DNA from 3 places in the Paenibacillus glycanilyticus genome. Region 3 is predicted to be linked to each of the others. Evidence: riboswitches for the same ligand, from Rfam matches in the RefSeq annotation. Region 3 holds a riboswitch; each other region holds the start of a gene.
What was found. A riboswitch is a leader RNA that binds a small molecule or an ion and turns the genes downstream of it on or off. The one in region 3 is predicted to bind cyclic di-AMP.
Positions count from the first base shown of each region.

Region 1: it holds a riboswitch for cyclic di-AMP, as region 3 does, so the genes downstream of both, ACR9FF_RS26155 (KamA family radical SAM protein) here and ACR9FF_RS23465 (TrkH family potassium uptake protein) in region 3, are expected to answer to the same signal.
Region 2: it holds a riboswitch for cyclic di-AMP, as region 3 does, so the genes downstream of both, ACR9FF_RS00145 (3D domain-containing protein) here and ACR9FF_RS23465 (TrkH family potassium uptake protein) in region 3, are expected to answer to the same signal.

Region 1 is NZ_CP195155.1:5,810,403-5,817,651, reverse strand. It holds gene ACR9FF_RS26190 (thiazole biosynthesis adenylyltransferase ThiF) at 1-190, shown strand, start outside; gene thiE (thiamine phosphate synthase) at 213-857, shown strand; gene thiS (sulfur carrier protein ThiS) at 841-1,038, shown strand; gene ACR9FF_RS26175 (thiazole synthase) at 1,046-1,825, shown strand; gene thiO (glycine oxidase ThiO) at 1,859-2,965, shown strand; gene thiD (bifunctional hydroxymethylpyrimidine kinase/phosphomethylpyrimidine kinase) at 2,989-3,816, shown strand; gene ACR9FF_RS26160 (hypothetical protein) at 3,884-4,234, shown strand; cyclic di-AMP (ydaO/yuaA leader) riboswitch at 4,331-4,469, shown strand; gene ACR9FF_RS26155 (KamA family radical SAM protein) at 4,652-5,662, shown strand; gene ACR9FF_RS26150 (alpha/beta hydrolase) at 5,730-6,836, shown strand; gene ACR9FF_RS26145 (C40 family peptidase) at 7,138-7,249, shown strand, end outside.
Region 2 is NZ_CP195155.1:23,854-31,102, forward strand. It holds gene rsmI (16S rRNA (cytidine(1402)-2'-O)-methyltransferase) at 1-824, shown strand, start outside; gene ACR9FF_RS00130 (AbrB/MazE/SpoVT family DNA-binding domain-containing protein) at 947-1,201, opposite strand; gene ACR9FF_RS00135 (HD domain-containing protein) at 1,486-2,781, shown strand; gene ACR9FF_RS00140 (TatD family hydrolase) at 2,812-3,585, shown strand; cyclic di-AMP (ydaO/yuaA leader) riboswitch at 3,769-3,978, shown strand; gene ACR9FF_RS00145 (3D domain-containing protein) at 4,223-5,356, shown strand; gene rnmV (ribonuclease M5) at 5,512-6,057, shown strand; gene rsmA (16S rRNA (adenine(1518)-N(6)/adenine(1519)-N(6))-dimethyltransferase RsmA) at 6,063-6,959, shown strand.
Region 3 is NZ_CP195155.1:5,212,179-5,219,427, forward strand. It holds gene ACR9FF_RS23455 (LysR family transcriptional regulator) at 148-1,026, shown strand; gene ACR9FF_RS23460 (potassium channel family protein) at 1,419-2,081, opposite strand; gene ACR9FF_RS23465 (TrkH family potassium uptake protein) at 2,099-3,439, opposite strand; cyclic di-AMP (ydaO/yuaA leader) riboswitch at 3,510-3,671, opposite strand; gene ACR9FF_RS23470 (CPBP family intramembrane glutamic endopeptidase) at 3,921-5,516, shown strand; gene ACR9FF_RS23475 (hypothetical protein) at 5,683-6,198, shown strand; gene ACR9FF_RS23480 (hypothetical protein) at 6,327-6,869, shown strand; gene uvrC (excinuclease ABC subunit UvrC) at 6,846-7,249, opposite strand, start outside.

The DNA.
Region 1 (7,249 bases), 600 kb from region 3:
GGATTTGGGGCAATGGAGCAAACGGCTGGAGCCGGCTGCGGTGAAGGTAGAGCTTAACGCTTATTTGCTTAAAGCCGAGCTGCCGGAAGGAGAGCGGCTGGTGCTGTTCCCGGACGGCAGGGTGCTTGTGCAGGGGACGGAGGATCTTGTCCGCGCCAAGACGTTGTACGCGAGATATATCGGATATTGAACATAGAGGAGATGAGAGCAGGATGAAGGATTTTCGTCTGTATGCGATCACGGGAGAACAATTCCATCCCGGCCGCGACATGCTGGAAGTGATGGAGGAAGCAATCAAAGGCGGCGTGGATATTATTCAGCTGCGGGATAAGGACAGCAGCCCCGAAGAGGTGCTGCGCAAGGCGAGGGCGCTGCGGGAGCTGACTCGGAAATATGGCGTGACGTTTATCGTCAACGACTATATCGATATCGCGCTGGAAGTAGACGCCGACGGTGTCCATCTGGGGCAAAATGACGTCTCGCTGACGGAAGCTAGAGAGCGCGTCGGAGATAAAATCATTGGCATTTCCACCCATGCGATTGAGGAAGCGCTGCTTGCGGAAGAGCAAGGCGCCGACTATATCGGCGTTGGGCCGGTATTCCCGACAAAGACGAAGGTGGATGTCGTTGATCCGGTAACGGTGGCATACGTTCGGCAGGTAGCGGAAAAGGTCCGCATTCCTTTTGTCGCGATTGGCGGAATTAAGCTGGGCAACGTGGATGAAGTGCTTGCGGCTGGAGCAACAAGAATTTGCGCGGTGAGCGAGATTGTCGGAAGCTCCGATGTCGCGGGCACGTGCCAGGCCTTCCTCCGCAAGCTGGAAGGAGCGGGAGATTCGCATGTTGCTGATCGTTAATGGCGAGTCCCAAGAGCTGGATGCCCGCACGATCGGGGATGTCATTCATCATTTTGGGCTGGAAGGGCGTCCGGTCGTCGTTGAAGCGGATGGCGAGATTATCGCGAAGGAACAGTGGCCAGATACGGAAGTAAGGCCGCGGATGAAGATAGAGCTGGTTCATTTTGTCGGGGGAGGCTGAACGTAGGATGAAAAAGGATGTATGGCGTATCGGGGATCATGAGCTCACCTCGCGGTTCTTTATCGGGACGGGATTATTCCCAAGCCCTTACGTGCAGAAGGAAGCGATCCGGGAGTCAGGAGCGGAGGTGCTGACCTTTGCGATTCGCCGGATTAACCTCGCTTCTACCGAGGATGATTCGATTCTGCAGCATGTGGAAGGGGAAAACTTCCGCTTTCTGCCGAATACGTCCGGCGCAAGCACGGCTGAGGAAGCCGTTCGTATTGCCCGGCTCGCAAGAGCTTCGGGGCTAAGCGATTGGATTAAAGTCGAGATTAGCGCCAACGAGCGCACGCTGCTGCCCGATCCGCTCGAGACGCTGAAGGCAACGGAAATTCTCGTCAAGGAAGGCTTTACGGTGCTTCCTTACACATCGGACGATCCGATTCTGTGCAAAAGGCTGGAGGAGGCCGGAGCGGCGGCCGTCATGCCGGGAGCGGCGCCTATCGGTACCGGGCTTGGTATATTGAATCCGTATAATATCGGTCTGATCGTGGAGGAAGCGAAGGTGCCGATTATCGTGGACGCGGGCCTTGGCTCGGTCAGCGACGTGGCGCAGGCGATGGAGCTTGGCGTGTCCGGCGTCTTAATGAATACGCCGGTTGCCAAAGCGAAGGATCCGGTTGGCATGGCGCGGGCGATGAGGCTGGCGATTGAAGCGGGTCGTCTGTCGTATTTGTCGGGACGGATTTCGAAAAAGCGTTACGCATCGGCAAGCAGCGGTCACGAGCAGTTTATTGTGAAGTAACGGCCGATTATTTGATAGAAAGCTGGTCTAATCATGGGAGAAACGATTGTCATTATGGGCGGAGGCGTAGTGGGTCTCTCCTGCGCTTTCGAGCTTCAGAAGCGGGGGCATCAGGCTATTGTCCTGGAGATTGGCCGCTGCGGCGGGCAGGCCTCCGGGGCTGCGGCCGGAATGCTTGCCCCCTATTCGGAAAATGTGGAAGGGCCGGATGATTTCTTCCGCTTGTGCAGGGAAAGCCTGCGGCTGTATCCGTCCTGGCGCGACGAGGTCCGGCAGGTATCCGGCAAGACCTTCGAATATACCGATTCGGGCAGTCTCTATATTGCCTATCACGAGGCGGACCGTCTGGCGCTGGAGGGTCGTCGCCTCTGGCAGAACGAGCATGGATCAAGCGGTATTGTGCTGGAAGGGGATGAACTGTTCCGACAGGAGCCGATGTTATCCCGCGAGGTGAAGGCCGCTCTCTACACGCCGGAGGAAAGCCATGTGTACGCGCCGGATTACGTGTTGGCGCTTGAGCAGGCATGCCGGCTGACCGGCGTTCGAATCTTCGAGCAGCTAGGCTCGGTAACGGTCGACAAGTGGCGCGACGATGTCGTTGTTACCGCCGAGACCGGCTGGAGCTTTACCGGGGATCGGCTGATCGTCTGCTCCGGCGCCTGGGCACAGGAGCTTGAGGAGGTATTCGGCATCCGTATTCCGGTGTACCCGATCCGCGGTCAGATTTGCGCTTATGAAGCGGAAGTAAAGCCGGTCCAGCACATGGTGTTCTGCAATCAGGGCTATTTGGTTGCAAAAGAAAACGGTACGCTCGTATGCGGAGCTTCCGAGGATGTGGCGGGCTTTGATACAACCGTTACGGAGCGTGGAATCGAGCGGCTGCGCAAATGGAACAAGCAGGCGTTTCCGTTTCTGGAGGAGCGGGAGCCGTTCCACCGCTGGGCAGGCCTCCGGCCATCCACGCAGGACGGTTTCCCTTTGCTTGGACCGCTAGAGGAATCGGGCGGCCGCGTCATTATGGCGGCGGGCCATTACCGCAACGGCATTCTTCTAAGCCCGGTAACGGCACAGGTTGTGGCCGATTACATCGATAACGGCAGCAGGCTGCCGGCGTTTGCGCCGGAACGGTTTTCCTACTAAACGATAAACGGGGTGAAATACAAATGGCGGAATCCATTAACGGCAATGTAGCCCGGGCTTTAACGATTGCCGGCTCGGACAGCGGCGGCGGAGCAGGCATTCAGGCGGATTTAAAAACGTTCCAGGAGCTTGGCGCTTACGGGATGTCTGCTTTGACGGCGATTACAGCGCAAAATACCCTTGGCGTGCAAGGCGTATTCCCGCTCGCCAAGGAAGCGGTAAAGGCCCAGATTCACTCCGTCGGCAGCGATATCGGCGTTGACGCTTTAAAGACCGGCATGTTGTTTAGTGCCGAGATTATCGAGGAAGTAGCCGAGGCGATTGCTTTCTTCGGCTGGAAGAAGGTTGTGGTCGATCCGGTTATGATCGCCAAAGGCGGCGCGTCGCTCCTTCAGGTAGAGGCCGTGCGGGCTTTAACCCGCAAGCTGCTGCCTCTGACGATGATCGTAACGCCAAACATTCCGGAAGCCGAGCATCTGACCGGTATGGCCGTACGCAACAAGGCCGACAAGCTTGAAGCGGCGAAAAAGCTGTCCAGCCTTGGCGCCCGTTATGTCCTGATCAAGGGCGGGCATGAAGCGGGAACCGAAGCGGTGGATCTGCTCTTCGACGGCAGCGGCTACAGCGAGCTGGCGGGCAGACGGATCGAGACGGCCCGTACCCATGGGACCGGCTGTACGTATTCGGCTGCTCTTACTGCAGGTCTCGCGCAAGGGCTTGACATCGAGGAAGCCGTACGCCAGGCAAAAGCCTATATACAGGCAGCCATTGAAGATGGCATTGCCATCGGCAGCGGGCATGGCCCAACAAATCATTGGGCCTATCGCAAGAGAGGACTAGCCGTTAGATAGCGGGACAAGATCCAGTCCTAATTCCGCGCTTCCCGTCATACATATGATGAAGAGGAGCGTGAATAAGGTGGAGGATAACAAAGTCAGGCGTTATTATCAGCTTAAGCAAAAACAGAAGGAAATCGAGCAGGAATTATCCGAGCTGCGCGGTGAAATTATACAGCATTGCGCCGAGCTGGACCTCTCCGAACTGGAGGTAGGCAGCTACAAGGTGAAGATTGTTTCCCAGGAGCGCAAGGAATTCGATGAGAGCAAGCTGTATGCTGCTCTTCCAGATCCCGATGTATGGCGGCTGCTCTCGAAGCCCGATACCTCCAAAATCGCCGGTCTCATCAAGCTGAACGTTATTTCGGAGGATACCATCAAGGATACGTTTTCGGTTAAGCACTTATTTCTTCTTCAAGTGGATAAGAAATGACCGCAGAGATTTAACATAACCCCGCCCAATCTTCCTCGGGAATTTGGGCGGGGATTTTTACTGATTAATTGTTGACAATATTACGAATTGTGAGATAATTATAATAAGCTTAGTTCTCGGCGTTGCCGAGAAGCGGGGAAACCAATCTTTTGGGGCGAATCAGCCGGTTATCGGCTGTAGGGAACCATCTATCCCGAGTCCGTCAGCTAACCTCGTCAGCTTTGAGATGGGTCTTTTGCGAATAACATTGCAAACGATAGACCCTTGGAGGGTCTTTTTCTGTTTTAAAGGCCCAAATTGCGCACAGACCATATCCATGCTCTGTGCTGCGGGGGTCTTTTTTTTCATTTTTCGTGGAGGTGGGATGGACTTCCCGGCATAGGTGATGCTTTTAATAACCTTTTGGAGGGATGCGAAATGGTACAACCAATGGCCGATAACAGTAGATCGGCAGGTCTGTCGGAGGCGGAAAGAGAACGGCTTAAGAAGCATTTTCGCGTCAATGATTATTACTTAAACCTGATTGACTGGGATGATCCGAAGGATCCGATCCGTAAGCATCTGATTGCGGCTGCGGGGGAAGCCCCTCACGGGCTCCAGGAGTTTTCTTGGGAAGCTGCCGGCTGCAAGCACATTTATCAGTCGATGGTTCTTCTTCCCGTGTCCCAGGCAGCGGAAGGAATTGCGTACATCGCCGAACATAACGAAATTCATAAGGTTGTGCTGACGGGCGATAGCCTGATGTTAGGTATTTCAAAGCTGACCCGAATAATCGAGCAGCTGCGGAATATCGAGCATATCGGCACGATTAGGCTGGATTCCAGAATGCCGGTTCATAATCCGATGAGGATTTACGAGGACCATGAACTGTTAGAGATGTTAAGCCGGTTCTCGAGTCCGGAGAAACGCATCTATTTAATGACCACGATTAACCATCCGAGGGAAGTAACGGCCGAAGCGAAGAAAGCCTTTAATGCCCTTCACCAAGCGGGCGTAATCGTTCTTAATCAAACCCCTATTGTCAAGGGCGTTAATAATGATCCTCTTCTGTTAGGCAAGCTGATCGATCAGCTGTCCCAGGCTGGGGTTTCGCCATATTCCTTTATCATTAACCGTCCTAATCCTTCTTATCCCGAGTCTAGTCTATCCCTGCAAACGCAGTTCTCCATCGTTCAGCAAGCAAAAGAACTAACCGCGGAGCTTGGGAAGCGGATCCGGCTTCTGATGGCTCATGATTACGGCAAGGTTGAATTGCTGGATATAGAGGGCGGCAAAGCCTACGTGAAATACCATCACTATCAAGAAGAAGGAAAAGGCCGTTTTATCATGCTGGATTGTCCTCCTGAAGCATCTTGGCTGGAGGATTTGTCGGAGCACGATGATCATATGGTCTATCTGCCGTCCGGTCAGCCTGCCAAGAATAAATAAAGGATGTTCATAAGCAAAAGGAGAAGTAAGAAGGGATCGTATTTCACATCCCGGGAGGCTTCTATCAATGAGAGTATACGGCCAGGAAATCGTGAACGACCTGCAAGCTCAGCAGGAAGAAGCAAACTTGAACGGCACGCAGGTTATTGTAAAGGTTAATCCGGAAGAGACAAGGGCCGGTTATCTGGATCCCTACGAGCTTCAGATTATTAGGAAATGGGCGGGGGAACAAAAGGCTGCCACGGACCAGCCTCCGTCGCCGGAGGAGCAGCTTCGGCTTATACGCGATTCCATGGGATTTCCGAACCGTAATTTGAATACGGTGGAGATTTACACCGGTTACGAACGCGTAAAGCTTGGCGACAATGAGGTTGGCCTATGGCGGTATTATCCGCGCAAATCGATGCGGAAGCCTAATAAACCTTGTCTCATTTATATTCACGGCGGCGGCTGGATCGGCGGTACCGTGTTTGCGGTGGAGAACCCTTGCCGGCTGATTGCCGAGCTGGCCGATGCCGTAGTCTTTAATATTGATTATTCCTTGGCTCCGGAGCATAAGTTCCCTAACGGATTTAACGATTGCTTTAATGCCGTTCAATATATTTACGAGCATGCCGAGGAATACGGCATCGACCGGAACCGGATTGCGGTAGGCGGCGATAGTGCCGGCGGCAATCTGTCGGCCGCCGTAGCAACCAAGGACCGGGATCTGGGTACTCGCATGGTAGCTCAGCAGGTGCTCATTTATCCATGCGTGACCTTCCTTAATGGGGTGAACGGTTATCAGTGGGAGTTGTCCCAATTCGAAATGTCGGATGAGCAAAAAGCGATGATTGATCCGATGCTGGGGATTGGACGGCCTACCGATGCCGATCCGGAAGGCAGAAAGGCTTGGGAGCTTTATCTGCCGCATGAGGAGGAAGTCCGTAATCCTTATGTCAGTCCGCTTCTGGCTGACAGCGCAGGATTACCGCGTACGTTGTGCGTAGGAGCCGAATTTGACGGGCTGCGCATTCAGTCGGAGGTATACAGCAGGCAGCTTGCGGCAGCCGGCGTACCGGTCAAGACCATCCGGTACAAGGGATGTACGCATGCTTTTATCGACCGACTGGGCTTTGTGCCGCAGGCCGAGGATTTGTGTATCGAAATTGCAAATGCTTTGAAAGCACTATAATAGAAGAGATAGTTTTTCCAAGCCCGTTCTTCCTTGATGGAAGAACGGGCTTTTTTGCGTTATTTCGCACGCGAAATATGAAAAATCAGGATTATAGCATAGTTGATAGGACGCAACAAGTAAGAAAATACTCATAAAGACTCATCGCATTCTCAGAAAGTGGATAAGACTCAAGAAACGCCTAGATTACAGCATTCTTAACGCTTTCATTTACCGCTCGTTTCCAATTTTTGCGGGTGTCCTTGGGGTTCTAAGCCAATCTATAATAGCCCTATCAACAAGTTAGGGAGTGAGTATTGAAATGAAATTCATGACTAAAATTGCTATGCTGCTGGTAGCTATCGCCTTGCCGGTAACGGCCCTGTTGCACACGACCGCGGATGCGGCCATGTCTGCGGATGCAAAGAGAAACA
Region 2 (7,249 bases), 1.6 Mb from region 3:
TAGGTACTCCGATTGGCAATCTGGAGGATATGACTTACCGGGCAATCCGGACTTTAAAAGAAGTGCAGCTTATTGCGGCTGAAGATACAAGGCAGACACGCAAGCTGCTTACGCATTTCGAGATAGCCACCAGATTGGTCAGCTATCATGAGCATAATAAGCAGGCTAGCGGAAGCGAGCTTATCCGTCTATTGATAGAAGGACAGTCTATTGCGCTTGTCAGCGATGCAGGCTTGCCTGCCGTTAGTGATCCAGGGGCTGACCTTGTTAAAGATGCCGTGGAAGCGGGTATAAAGGTAGTACCTATACCGGGAGCGAATGCGGCCTTATCGGCGCTGATCATATCGGGACTCCCGACCGACAGGTTCATGTTCACGGGATTTCCCCCAAGGGATAAAAAGCCGCTTGCCGAATGGCTGACCCGTCTATCCCGTCAAGAAGGGACGCTTATGATGTATGAATCTCCCCATCGCCTGAAGAAGACGCTGGACGCTATGCTGGAACACTGGGGCGATCGGCGGATTGCGATGGTTAGGGAGCTTACTAAGCGCCATGAAGAGGCTGCGCGCGGAAGCATATCCGAATGTCTTGCTTTTCTTGAGGAGAATCCTCCCCTGGGAGAATACTGCCTTATTATTGAAGGGGCAGCTGCAGGATCGGGGGATGCGGGAGATAACGGAGAGATTTGGTGGACAACACTTGGGCTTGAAGAGCATGTCGCCCATTACGAGAATGAAGGCATCGACCGCAAAGAAGCCATTAAAAAAGCGGCCCAAGACCGTGGCCTGCCGAAGAGGGAAGTCTATAACGCAGTTAATCGCTAGATTACTGCGTTATTTGGGCAAAAAAAGACCTTCCTGGCCGGGTTCTAGCACAGGAAGGCATCAAGGAGTATAAAAAGGTTAGAATTAACAAGTTGGTGTATTTCTATTATAACCTATATTTCTTATTTTGTCACAGGAGAAGGCATCTCAGATAAACAAATATGGCAAACAATTTTGCCTTTGAAGTAGGATACGTTTTCCGCATTGCCGCAGAAGATACATGCAGGCTCGTATTTCTTAAGCATAATACGCTCGCCGTCTACATAGATCTCCAGAGCATCTTTCTCGCCAATACCAAGGGTACGGCGCAATTCGATTGGAATAACAACACGACCCAATTCGTCGACTTTACGTACAATACCAGTAGATTTCATCATGATTTTGTTTCTCCTCTCAGGAAATTACATTTCGTCACTATTCGACATAGTTTTTCTTTTTATGGCTACTATAATACCAACGATTCCCATAATAGTCAACCGAGAAAGTCTTTAATAGAGCTTACTAGACCTATATTTACGGGAATTTGACTCTATAGCAAGGTCATATTAATCTTACTATAGAATACAACAGCTTCGACAATTTGGAAACTATATTACGACAGTATTCGACATTCTACCAGAGTTTTGTGTCGAAACCATGAACAAAGGGGTTGAAAGGGCGAGTGAATCAGCAGCTGACCGAAGAGAAGGTTTTTAAGGATCCGGTGCACAAATATATTTACGTGCAGGATCAGACGGTGTGGGATTTGATCAACACGAAGGAGTTTCAGAGGCTTAGACGAATTCGCCAGCTTGGGACCTCTTATTTGACGTTTCATGGCGCAGAACACAGCCGCTTCTCCCACTCCTTAGGGGTTTATGAAATAACGAGGAAAATCATCTCTCAATTCGAGCGTAACGAGTATCCGGGCTGGCCGGCGGAGGAAAGACTGCTGGCTCTCTGCGCCGCTCTTCTGCACGACGTTGGCCATGGGCCTTTTTCTCATTCGCTGGAGCAGGTATTCGACACTCATCATGAGCAATGGACCTGTGCGATTTTGCTGGAGGATACGGAAGTTAACCGCGTGCTGCGCCGCGTATCGGAGGATTTCCCGGAGAAGGTAGCCTCGGTAATCAGCAAGACGTACCCGAACCCGATCGTTGTAAGCCTGATTTCCAGCCAGATGGATGCGGACCGGATGGACTATCTGCTGCGCGATGCTTATTTTACGGGAGTCAACTACGGCAACTTCGACCTGGAGCGGATTTTGCGCGTCCTGCGTCCCGTTCAGGGCAAGATTGTCGTAAAGGAAAGCGGGATGCATGCCATTGAGCATTACTTAATGTCCCGTTACCAGATGTATTGGCAAATTTATTTCCATCCGGTTACCCGGAGCTCGGAGATTATACTAAGGCAGATCACCCGCCGGGCCAAGGAGCTGTACGACAGCGGCTATACCTTTTCGTGGATGCCGGGACCCATTAACAAGCTGCTTGACGGCAGCATTACGGTGCCGGATTATTTGAAGCTGGACGAGGCCTACATGCAGACGATTTTCTCGTTATGGACCGAAGAGAAGGATGCATTGCTCGCCGGGTTGTGCGACCGGTTCCTCAATCGCCAGCTCTACAAATACATTACGCTTGATGATCCGGGGGATTCTTTATTGGAAGAAGCGGCTCTGGAGTTCATCGCGATCGGTCTTAACCCGGACTACCATATGGAAATCGATTTCCCGTTTGACCAGCCTTACGACATTTATCGCCCCGATGCGAAAAAAGGCGGGAAAGAGGATAAAGCGCCGATTTTGCTGCTTAACGAAGATAACACCTTAAGCGAAATATCGGTGAAATCCGACATTGTACGATCCATCAGCGGACTGCATCAAGGCCAGTATCATATCTATTACCCGATCGAGCCCCTGCTCGCCGCTGCTGACCGGTTAAGCCCGGCTGTCCGGGAATTATTCAAAATTTAACTCTATATATAGAAGGAGCTTGCAGCTAAGATGATATCTTTATTCGACACGCATACCCACCTGGACTCTCCGCAATTCGACAACGACCGTGCCGAAGTTATCGAAAGAGCGCGTGCTGCCGGTGTCGATTTAATGATCAATATCGGTTTCAACCGCGAAACAATTCCAACGACGATGGAGCTTGCGGAAAAATACGATTTTATTTATGCAGCAGTTGGCTGGCATCCGGTGGACAGCGTTTTCATGGAGCCGGGGGATCTGGAATGGATCGAGCAGCTTTGCGCCCATCCGAAGGTTGTAGCCATAGGGGAAATCGGTCTTGATTACCACTGGGATACCTCTCCGAAGGATGTGCAGCACCGGGTATTCCGGGATCAAATTCGCCTAGCCAGGAAGCTGGGTAAGCCGATTGTCATCCATAACCGGGATGCGCATGAGGACATTGTCCGTATTCTGAGGGAAGAGAAAGCGTCTGAAGTCGGAGGGGTTATGCACTGCTACTCCGGCAGCTGGGAAACGGCAAAAATGTGCCTCGATATGAACTTCTATATTTCGTTCGGCGGACCGGTCACTTTCAAAAATGCAAGGGTGCCAAAAGAGGTGCTTGCGAACGTTCCGCTTGACCGTCTTCTTATCGAAACGGACTCCCCATATTTGTCTCCACATCCATTTAGAGGGAAGAGAAATGAGAGCTCGTATGTGTCCCTGGTCGCAGAGGCAGCAGCGGAAATAACAGGAAAATCCAAGGAGGAAATCGCAGTTATTACAAGCGCAAACGGTAAAAAATGTTTTGGTATTGTTTAAAAACGGATTAAAACCGCTGAAATAAGGACTATAGCGGCGATAAAACTCTTTTTACTTGTTGGAATCGCCGATATTTGCCTTCAGAATCCTAAAATTTCGTTAAAATCGTCTTTTAACGCATCTTTACAATTCTGTGGTCAGGAATGTATGATTTTTCTCAGAGCTTTAACTTTTGTATTGGATTTCCAGTTTGCGCTTAATCTCCGAAAGCCGGAGAGCGGGGGAACCAACGACAGCGGATGCGTAGTTAAGACGTCTTGAAGCATCGCGTGGCGTATGAATTCTTCAGGGGTGAATTTTGCGGCGATTGCCATGAGCATTCGTTCCGCGGATAGGGCAGCTCTCTCGCCCGAACCCGTCAGCTAACCTCGTAAGCGATTATAGAGAGCGATCAACCTCGTGTATTCACCTTTTCCTGAATGTTTGATTACCCAGGAAGCCACGATCAGATCCTCTGTCGAAGGCTTCTTTTTATTTTCGATTTTCGCTATTCGGAAATAGTCTTTACAGGGTAAATCTTGGAGGTGGGAGGCCGTAACACTGGAGCGTGCTTGTCACGCCAATATACTTAATAGTCGCGTCAATAGTATCATGCGTAACAGTTTGGCGGCGGGGCTATGAAGGAGGACCGATAGAAGTGGGAATGATCCAGGCTAAGGAGACCCATGGGAAGCGATCATCCAGCATGACTTTCGCATTGCGATGGAAGCATGAAAACTTGCGTTTAATTGTTCTGAGTGCAATTATCTCAATCGCTATGACTTTCATGTTTTTGGTGTTGTTGTACGGATCGGCTGATAAGAGCGTATCCGTAGTAGTGAACGGACAAGAAACTGTTGTTAAGACAAAACAATGGGTCCTGCAACGCCTACTGGATGAACAAGCTATAACGGTTGGACCCTATGACGAGGTATCTCATCCTCTGAATGCGTCCATCAAAGACGGAGACCGCATCGAAATCAAGTACGCGGTTCCGGTTACCGTAAAAGCAGATGGCAAAACATCGACGGTGTACACGACAGAGAAAACAGTACAGGCGGCGATCGGGAAATTAAATATTCCTGTCCGCGATCAAGATAAAGTTATCCCGTCTCTCGATACTCAGATTTCGAAGGCAATGACGGTGACCGTTACCCGCATCGATACCAAGGTAGCAGAGAATGAACGGACTTTGCCGTTCTCGATCGTAAAGAAACAAGATCCTACCCTCGAGAAAGGGAAGGAGAAGCTGGTGCAATCCGGCAAGAATGGCGTCGTTATCGAGCGCGTGGAGAAAAAGTACGAGAACGGTGTTCTTGTCTCCTCCAAGCTGGTCGACAAGGTCGTTCAGAAGCATACGGTCAGTCAGGTCGTAGCGGTCGGATCGAAGAAGGACGTACATACGCTCTCGGCTGCGAGCACGGGCTCCTATACAAAGAGCGGCGTAACGTTTAAGGCAAAGAAGATTCTCAAGAATGTCACTTTAACCGCCTATTCGGCAGGCGTAGCTTCTACGGGCAAGGATGAGAGTCATCCGGGATACGGCATTACGGCTTCCGGCGCGAAGGTGAAGGAAGGCCGTACGATCGCGGTGGATCCGGATGTTATTCCAATTGGCTGGTGGGTGTACATCGAAGGCATTGGCTTCCGCAGAGCGGAGGATACGGGCAGCGCCATCAATGGCAACAAGATCGACGTTTACTTTGACAGCACAAGCTATGCCAATAAGTTCGGCCGGAAAAAAGGGTATACCGTATACGTGCTTGGACCAACCAAGCCAACCGCAAGCTAATGGCTTCACGCTATCGTATTTCATTGTTAAATATGCCATTATAAGAAGAGGCGCTGCCTCTTCTTTTTGTGTGTATGGAGATGCTAAGCAGGCTGCATAATCATTGACGGTGAAAGAAGAGCGAAAGTTGCTGCTTTGGAAAGGAATGTTCGCTTGTGATTAAGGAAATTATTGTGGTGGAAGGCAAAGACGATACGGTAGCCGTGAAGCGGGCCGTTGAGGCGGATACGATCGAAACGAACGGTTCTGCGGTTGGCGAGGAAGTGCTTCGCCGGATCGAGCTGGCGATGGAACGCAGAGGCGTTATTATATTTACGGACCCCGATCATGCGGGCGAGAGAATTCGCAAAATTGTCGCGCGGCGCGTGCCGGGCTGCAAGCATGCTTTTCTGCCGCAGGAGAAGGCCATGTACAAAGGCGATATCGGAATCGAGAACGCAAGCCCCGAAGCGATTCGTCAGGCGCTCTCCGAGCTGCGGACGGAGATGGCGGCGGGAGAAGGGGACATTACCTGGGAGGATCTGATGGAAGCGGGTCTTATCGTCCATCCGGACGCGGCAAACCGCCGTCTTCGGATGGGCAAGCTGCTTGGGATCGGATATGCGAACGGCAAGCAGTTTTTCAAACGGTGTACAAGCTTCCGGATCTCCCGCGAAGAATTCGCGGAGGCTCTGCGTACGATGGAACAGGGACAGGAGTGAACGGTATGAGCGGAAACGATATGAAGGCGATTGAAGTAGCAACGCCGAAACGCACGAAGGAAATTATCGCGAAGTATGGCTTCTCGTTTAAGAAGAGCTTGGGCCAGAACTTCCTGATTGATCAAAATATTTTGCACAAGATCGTAAACGCGGCCGGACTCGACAAGACGAAGGGCGCTCTTGAGATCGGACCGGGCATCGGCGCGCTCACGCAGCATCTGGCTGCGGCAGCGGGCACGGTAACGGCTATTGAGATCGACAACCGGCTTATTCCGATACTGGGTGACATTCTGGCGGGCGAGGAGCATGTGAAGGTCGTGCATGGCGACGTGCTTAAGCTGGATCTGAAAAAGCTGTTCGAGGAGCGTTTCGCTGACGTGACTGGCGTAAGCGTCGTGGCGAACCTGCCGTATTATGTGACGACTCCGATTCTGATGAAGCTGCTGGAAGAGCGTCTGCCGCTCGAGAACATCGTCGTCATGATTCAGAAGGAAGTCGCGGAGCGGATGGCGGCGAAGCCGGGCGGCAAGGAATACGGCAGCTTGAGCGTAGCCGTGCAGTATTACTGCGAGCCGCAGCTTGTCTGCATCGTGCCGCATACGGTATTTATTCCACAGCCGAATGTAGACTCGGCTGTCATCAAGCTGGCGGTGCGCGAGAAGCCGCCGGTCGATGTGGAGGACGAGGCGCATTTCTTCCGCATCGTCCAGGCGAGCTTCGCCCAGCGCCGCAAAACGCTGGCGAACAATCTGACGGCGTTCGTGGGCAAGGAACGCCGCGAGGAAATGACGCAGCTGCTTATCGGCTGCGAGATTGATCCTGGCCGTCGAGGAGAGACCTTGTCCCTCGACGAGTTCGCCCGCATCAGCCGCGCCTTCCTGGCGGCGGGCTGGCGGGGTTAGCTCGGCCTGCTGTTAGCAGCCGAGCCTTGTTTGAGCCGGCGGCGAGCGGTTAGCGCCGCCGGTTTGTTGTGGCCTTGCCCGCCGCCGGAGTGGCGGGCGGGGAGAGCCTTGGCACGGCTGCGAAGCGCCGTGCGGGTCCTCGGGCCTGTACGGGGGCATTGTGGCCCCCAAACAGCCCGCTCATCCGTTCAGAGTATCCCACTGAGATCTGTCAGCTACCAGATGCTCCTGTAACGCGGAAAAAACGACTTTCGCGGCTCTACTGTCGTTTGCTCCATCCACTATGGCCT
Region 3 (7,249 bases):
TTACCTTCACTTCTTGGGCGTTATTCAAATTGTGAACGTTCCGTGTATGCCACCCTTTTAATCCTACTCCTTTTGAGCTTATAATGGAATTGCATATTTATTATAATTTATTATAACCAATTCACATAAGCGATCGGGGAGACCAAAATGATCGAAGAATTTCATATGTTTGCTGCCATCGTGGAACATTCCAGCATGAATAAAGCGGCTAGCCTGCTTAATTTATCCCAGCCGGCCTTGTCCCGCAAAATAGCAAAGCTTGAAGAAGAGATAGGCGCCAAGCTGTTCGAACGCGTTGGCAAGCGGCTTGAGCTGACCCGCGTCGGTCAATTGACTTACGAGTATGCCGTGAACCTCCGCAAGCTGCACCGTCGTTACATGGATTCCGTTGCCGAGTACACCGCTGCGGGACGAACCTCCATCACAATTGGGGCAAGCTTAACGACGCTTCAAACCACATTACCCGATTTCATAAAGACGTTAAACGCCAGTCATCCGGAATTCGATATCAAGGCCGTAACCGGCAAAACCCACGAGATTGTCACGCTTGTCCGCGACAACAAAGCGGATATCGCCATCGTTGCTTCCATGATTGAAGATTCCCAGCTTCACTGCGTGCCGCTGTTTGACGATCATCTGCTGCTCGTTATCCCGACCAGCGTAACCGTAACGCATGAGGAGCCTCTTTCAATAGAAGATTTAAACGGGCTGCCCATGATTTTGTTCTCCAAAGGCACATGGTACCGCAAGCTGACCGACGAAGTATTCGCCAAATACCATCTTCAGCCGGATGTCCGGATGGAGATCGACTCCTTCGAGGCTATCGTCCGTCTTCTTCATACGTGCCGAGCGGCAACCCTGCTCCCGCATTCCTATATGCGCAAGCAGTTACTCGCCGACAACGAGCTTGTCGTTGTCCCCATCCGCGAGCTGGAAGAGACCAAGCGAACGACTTGTCTCATCCACAATGACCCTTCCGATCTTCATCCGGCGGTCCGGCGTTGGATCTCGGAGTTAGGTCAGTAGGTTTCGCTCTTGTGTCTTTCGCTCTTGTGTCTTTCGCTCTTATGCTTTTCGCCTTTATGCTGTTAGCCTTTGAGCTCTCCGCTCTTCTCGCTCCCGCAAGGGAGGACAGTGGTAGCGCTTTTTAGCGCTTCACTGTCCTTTTTCATTCCCTCGCAGGGGGAATGGATGGGTGCGGCGCGAGGCGGGAAAGGGGTATCTCTGGAGGAGCGCAGCGTTCGCCTTTGTCACTTCCTTTGCTACCCCTATGTAAACCTGTTCAGAGCAAAGGAATGACAACAGCGGCCGGAAGAGATACCCCGTCCCGCCGAGCCATCCCGCCCCATCCATTCCCCACCTCAGCAGCGAGCAAACAAAAGGACAATGAACGCTAACGGCGCCCACTGTCCTTATCATCACCTGATTATGGTTTCTTCAAACTGTTCAATCTGGTCGTTTGTTCCGATCACGACCATAACGTCCTTTTCCGTCACCACATCCGTCGCCGTAGGAGCAATTATAATACCGGAAGGCTTGTTAATGGCTACGATGCTGCATCCGAACCGGGCGCGCAAATTCATGTCTTGAAGCGACTTGCCGTTCAGGCATTTCGGCACCGAAAGCTCGGCAATGGTATACTCCTTCGACAGCTCGATATAATCAAGCAGATTCGGGGAGACAAGCTGATGGGCAACCCGGATGCCCATATCCCGCTCCGGATAAATAACGCGGTCAACGCCAATTTTCTCCAGCACGCGTCCGTGCAGCTCGCTCATCGCTTTAGCTACTACCCGCTTCACGCCCAAATCCTTCAATAATATAGTCGTCAGTATGCTGGCCTGAATGTCATCGCCAATCGCCACGACTCCGCAGTCAAAATTACGAACGCCTAGTGATCGCAGCGTCTCTTCGTCCGTGCAATCCGCCGACACCGTATAGGTCAGCACATTGCTCATCTCCTGAACGGCTTCCTCATCCCGGTCGATTCCAAGCACCTCATAGCCCAGCTTAATAAGCTCTCTTCCAAGACTGGAGCCGAACCTCCCCAAGCCTACGATCACGAATTGATTGTTCTTCATTCTTGCTCTCTATTCCCCTATCCAATCGTAATTTTGCCTTCCGGATACCGGTACAGCTCTTTCTCTGTTTTTGGCCCTAGCGCGTAAGCAAGCGTCAGCGGACCAAGCCGTCCGGCGAACATCGTTACCGCAATGACTATTTTGCCGAAGAACGTCAGCTCAGGCGTAATGCCCGTCGTTAGGCCAACGGTGCCAAACGCCGACGTTGTTTCGAATAAAATTTTCAGGAACTGCTGGTCTTCCGTCGTGGACAGCAGCATCGTTACCAATAGGACCAGCGTGAGCGACAGCATCGTAATCGTCAGCGCCTTGAAGATCCGGTCCTTCCCAAGCCGGTAATGGAAAAGAACGATATCTTCCCGCCCGCGGATCATCGCGATAACCGCCCCGACCATCGTGGTAAAGGTTGTCGTCTTGATTCCCCCGCCTGTAGAGCCCGGCGAAGCGCCGATAAACATCAGAATAACGGTGAAAAAGACGGTCGCCTGCCGAAGCTGGGTATAATCCAGCGTGTTGGCCCCCGCCGTTCTAGGCGTAACGGACTGGAAGAAGGAAGCCAGAATCTTTTCGCCCCAATTGAGGGAACCAAGCGTATTGCTGTTCGAAAACTCGAAAACGAAAATAACAACAGCGCCAGCGGCAATCAGGATGCCGGTTGTCGAGAGAACAACCTTGCTGTGCAGCGACAGTCTTTTGTTTTTCCGGAACTCCAGCAAATCCGCCATTACCACAAAACCTAATCCGCCAAAAATAATGAGCAGCATCGACACGATATTAACGAGCGGGTCCCCTACGTACATCGTTAAGCTGCGGAAATGGCCGAAGATATCAAAGCCTGCGTTGTTGAAGAAGGATATCGAATGAAAGAGCCCAAACCATACCGCTCTCCCAAACGGCATGTCAAAGGCGAATCGGACGGCAAACAGAACAGCGCCAACCAGCTCTATCGTTAAAGAGTAGAAGATCACTCTGCGGATTAGTCTGACGATACCCTCCATACTCGTCTGGTTCATCGCTTCCTGCAGAATGAGCCGTTCCTTAAGCGAAATCCTCTTGCGCAGCACCAGCGCAATCAGCGTGGCCATGGTCATAAAGCCTAATCCGCCAAGTTGGATAAGAGAGAGGATGATGATTTTGCCAAAGGTAGAGAAGTATGTACCCGTATCGACGACAACAAGTCCGGTCACGCAGGTCGCCGAGGTTGCCGTGAACAACGCATCGATAAAGGGCAGGCGCGAGCCATCGCTTGAGGAGAAGGGCATTGACAGCAGCACGGCTCCAATCACGATAATCATGGCAAAACCAAAGACCAGAATCCTTGGCGGCGACCATTTCAGGATATTGAGATATTTGGCCATTCTTCTCTCCTTTTAATAGATCTTTCAACATTTGGGCATAAAAAAAAGCACGGGAACTCCCATGCAAATGAGTCCTGTTCCACGCAGCCTACGAGGTTAGCTGACGGATTCGGGCCTGGAAAGGCAGCCCTATTCAAGCGGAATGCTCGAAATTCACCCCATGCTGGCGGATTGCTCCGGACAGCGGTTTGGTTCCCCCGTTTTCAAAAACGAAATTCGGCTGATACGATTCGATTAATATGACGTAACGATTATACGCCCAAACTGCGGAAACGATCAAAATGAGCCTAAGCGATAATTAAGCGGAATTCGTTCAAAAACGGGCAATCCTACAGAACAATTGGCTGCTTGCTGGCTGCAAGTCCTTATTTCACCGCTTTCCGTTTGCATCCTCTACTTTCGCCCGCATTGGATAAATGAGGTTAATAATGGTATTGTTACTGTAGCGAAGCATCGTCTGAATTCGAAATGGAGGTTTTGTATGATCCCTTCCATCGCTCCTCATGATTGGAAAAGATTCCTGTGGGCTGCTGTCGCAGGCGCAATTATTTTCATCTTTACCCAGTTCGGCCCTGCAGCCGGGGACCAACTGTTCTCAAGCTCAACTCCTAAGGTTATTGCAAAAAGCGAAGCCGAGTCGACCGCGAAAAAGTTCGTCCGGGAACAGTTCGGCAAAGCAGCCGTAACCGCCCATACGATTTATCAGACCGACAGTCTGGCAAACGGTTATTTCTCCAAGGAAGAGCTGCTGGGCAAGTTCGAAGATAAATATGACGCCAAGTTCCCGACCGATACGTTCCAGGTCAATCTGGATCTGGAGGACGGCACAAAAGCTTATGTCTACGTCCATATGACTAACGGCAGTATTACAGGCTGGCATTGGCTTGGCGGTCAATCTTCCGGCAATGCTCAATCGGTTCAAACGTCAGCGAAGGCTTTTGCCGAAACGAAAGGGTTCCGGCCGGAAGAATTGGACAGCCTGTACATCGATGACCAAGGAGACGCCGTGCTTCACCCTACCGGTTATACGCTTGGTGACGCTTCACTTGAGCTGATTATCGGAGTAGGTCTTGTTGATGATAAAGCAGTGATCACCAGGTACAAGCCAGCTTTCCAAGCACCGGCGGATTACGTCTCTTACGTGGAAGGCCAGAAAAAGACGGGCAGCGCGCTGTCTGTTGTCAGCCTGGCGTACATGTGCTTCATCTCCCTCGTTTTATCGCTTATTTACGCGATTCTTTACAGGGGACACACGACCTTTAAACGCGGGATATTTATCAGCTTGGTGTTTATCGTATTCTACATCTATAACAATCTGAACGTTCTTGATGGCATCATGGCAACCTTTGGCGAGCAGAGCCGGTCGGATGCCGAGATGAAGGCTACCGTTTTGATTACGGTCGTGCTGCTCATTCCGGTTGGCCTCGCCGTTTACTTCGCCTTAGTCGCCGGTGACGGGATGTGGCGCTCGCAAAAACGCCCCTTATGGCCGGGATTCCGCGAGCGAGGCTATGGCGAGCATGTATGGCGCAGCGTTGGCCTCTCCTATCTTTTTGCAGCGATTATCCTTGGCGCGCAAGCGATCATTATGGTCGCCATGAAGTTTCTTGCAGGCTCCTGGGCAACCAGCGATGCTACGCAGTCGCCTTACAATACGGATATGCTATGGCTTATGCCGATGATGGCCTGGTGCGCTGCCATATCCGAAGAAGCGATATTCCGGTTGTTCGGCATTGCTTTATTCAAAAAATGGTTCAAAAATACGTTTATCGCTACGCTTATTCCCACGATCATGTGGGCGCTGGGACATGTCGGCTATCCGATCTTCCCGTTCTATACGCGTATCGTGGAGCTTGTTATTCTGGGAACGGTATTTTGTCTTATTTTCCTCCGCTATGGCTTTATAACGGCCGTGTTCACCCACGCAATTCTGGACAGCCTTATTATGAGCTTCGAGCTGGTCAGCGTTGGAGGAGGCGTTAATATTACCGCAGCCCTTATCTATGCTATTCTGCCTGTTATTATCGCTTGGGTTATCAAATCCTGGCATAAACGGCGCACTCCAATACGGGTCTGAAAGGACTCCTTATAAAAAAAGGAATGTATCTCTTCGAAGATACATTCCTTTTTTCGCAATAACGGCACTCTACACCGCCCATTTAATAGAAACGGTCACTTTGTCCAAGAGAAATCCTGTCCAACTTAATATAATCTATTAAACCAACATATGGAGTGTGATAGGATTGATTGCAAGAATCAGCGGCTATGACCGCAAACAGAGCTCATGCAATAAAAGCTATGAGAAACAGTCGTCATGCAAAAAGTCAAGCGGCCATCACAAATCGTCCGGGAAAAAGAACAAATCAGGCGGCAAGAAAAATTGCTGCTGCCAACACAAGTCTTCCAGCAAAAAATCGGACGGCTATTCACACAAATCAAATGGCTGCAAATGCGAACACAAATCAAATGGCCGCAAATACGAGCACAAATCTTCGGGCTATAGCGACAATTCGGTAATTCCGTACAACAAGGAAGAAAAATCAAGCGGAAAAAGCTATGCTGAATATGCTTATGGCATCCTTAGCAAGCTGTCGCTCGGACAAGTTATTCATCGCGTTACGCTGGATAACGGAAAGGATCTGGATAAAGCGAAATGGGCTGGCTTTAAGAATGGGCATGCTACTTTCTCTGCTTTCAACTACAAAACGACTTACCTCGTTTATGTCCCGTTGAACAAAATTACAAGCATCGCTTTGTAAAGAAAATTAATCAAGAAACTATTTCATTTGTTTATCCACTCCTGTACAAGAGCAACTCTAGCAACCTTCATATAATCTAGTATTACGTTCATGAGGAGTGATAGAATTGCCAAAAAACCATAGCTCGGGTGGCAACCAAAGTCCCGGAGGCAACCAAAGTCCCGGCGGCAACCAAAGTCCTGGCGGCAACCAAAGTCCCGGAGGCAACCAAAGTCCTGGCGGCAACCAAAGTCCTGGCGGCAATCAAAGTCCTGGCGGCAATCAAAGTCCCGGCGGCAATCAAAGTCCTGGCGGCAATCAAAGTCCCGGCGGCAGAAGTGCAGGAGCTAACAAAGCTGGAGCTAATAAAAAATCAGGTGGCAGCAAAGGCAATAAAAGCGGTAAACCCGGTGGCAGCAAAGGCAATAAAAGCGGCAAATCAGGCGGCAGCAAAGGCAATAAAAGCAGCAAATCCGGTGGTAGCAAAGGCAATAAAAGCGGCAAATCAGGCGGCAGCAAAGGCAATAAAAGCGGCAAATCAGGCGGCAGCAAAGGCAATAAAAGCGGCAAATCCGGTGGTAGCAAAGGCAATAAAAGCGGCAAACCAGGCGGTCGCAAAGGCAAATAAAAAAATAAAGGCAAGTAATATAAAAAGGAATGAGGTTGCCTCATTCCTTTTCTTCTTCATTTAACGAAGCTAAAATTTGCGAAGCCAGCTTCTCGCCAATAGACAGAGGCTTGAAGTCCTCGATTGAAGCTTCCCTTATCTTCTTAATCGAGCCAAAATGCTTAAGCAGCAGCTTGCGGCGCTTCTCTCCGATTCCCGGAATCGCATCCAGCTGGGAAGCGATCATAGATTTGCCGCGCTGTTCGCGGTGGAAAGAAATCGCAAACCGGTGGACTTCATCCTGAATCCGCTGCAGCAGATAAAATTCCTGGCTGTCGCGGGGCAGCGGCACGACTTCCGGCGGATCACCGGTCATCAATTGGGCCGTCTTATGCTTTGCATCCTTCACAAGTCCGCATACCGGAATATAAAGCCCCAGCTCATTTTGCAAAATATCCAGTGCTG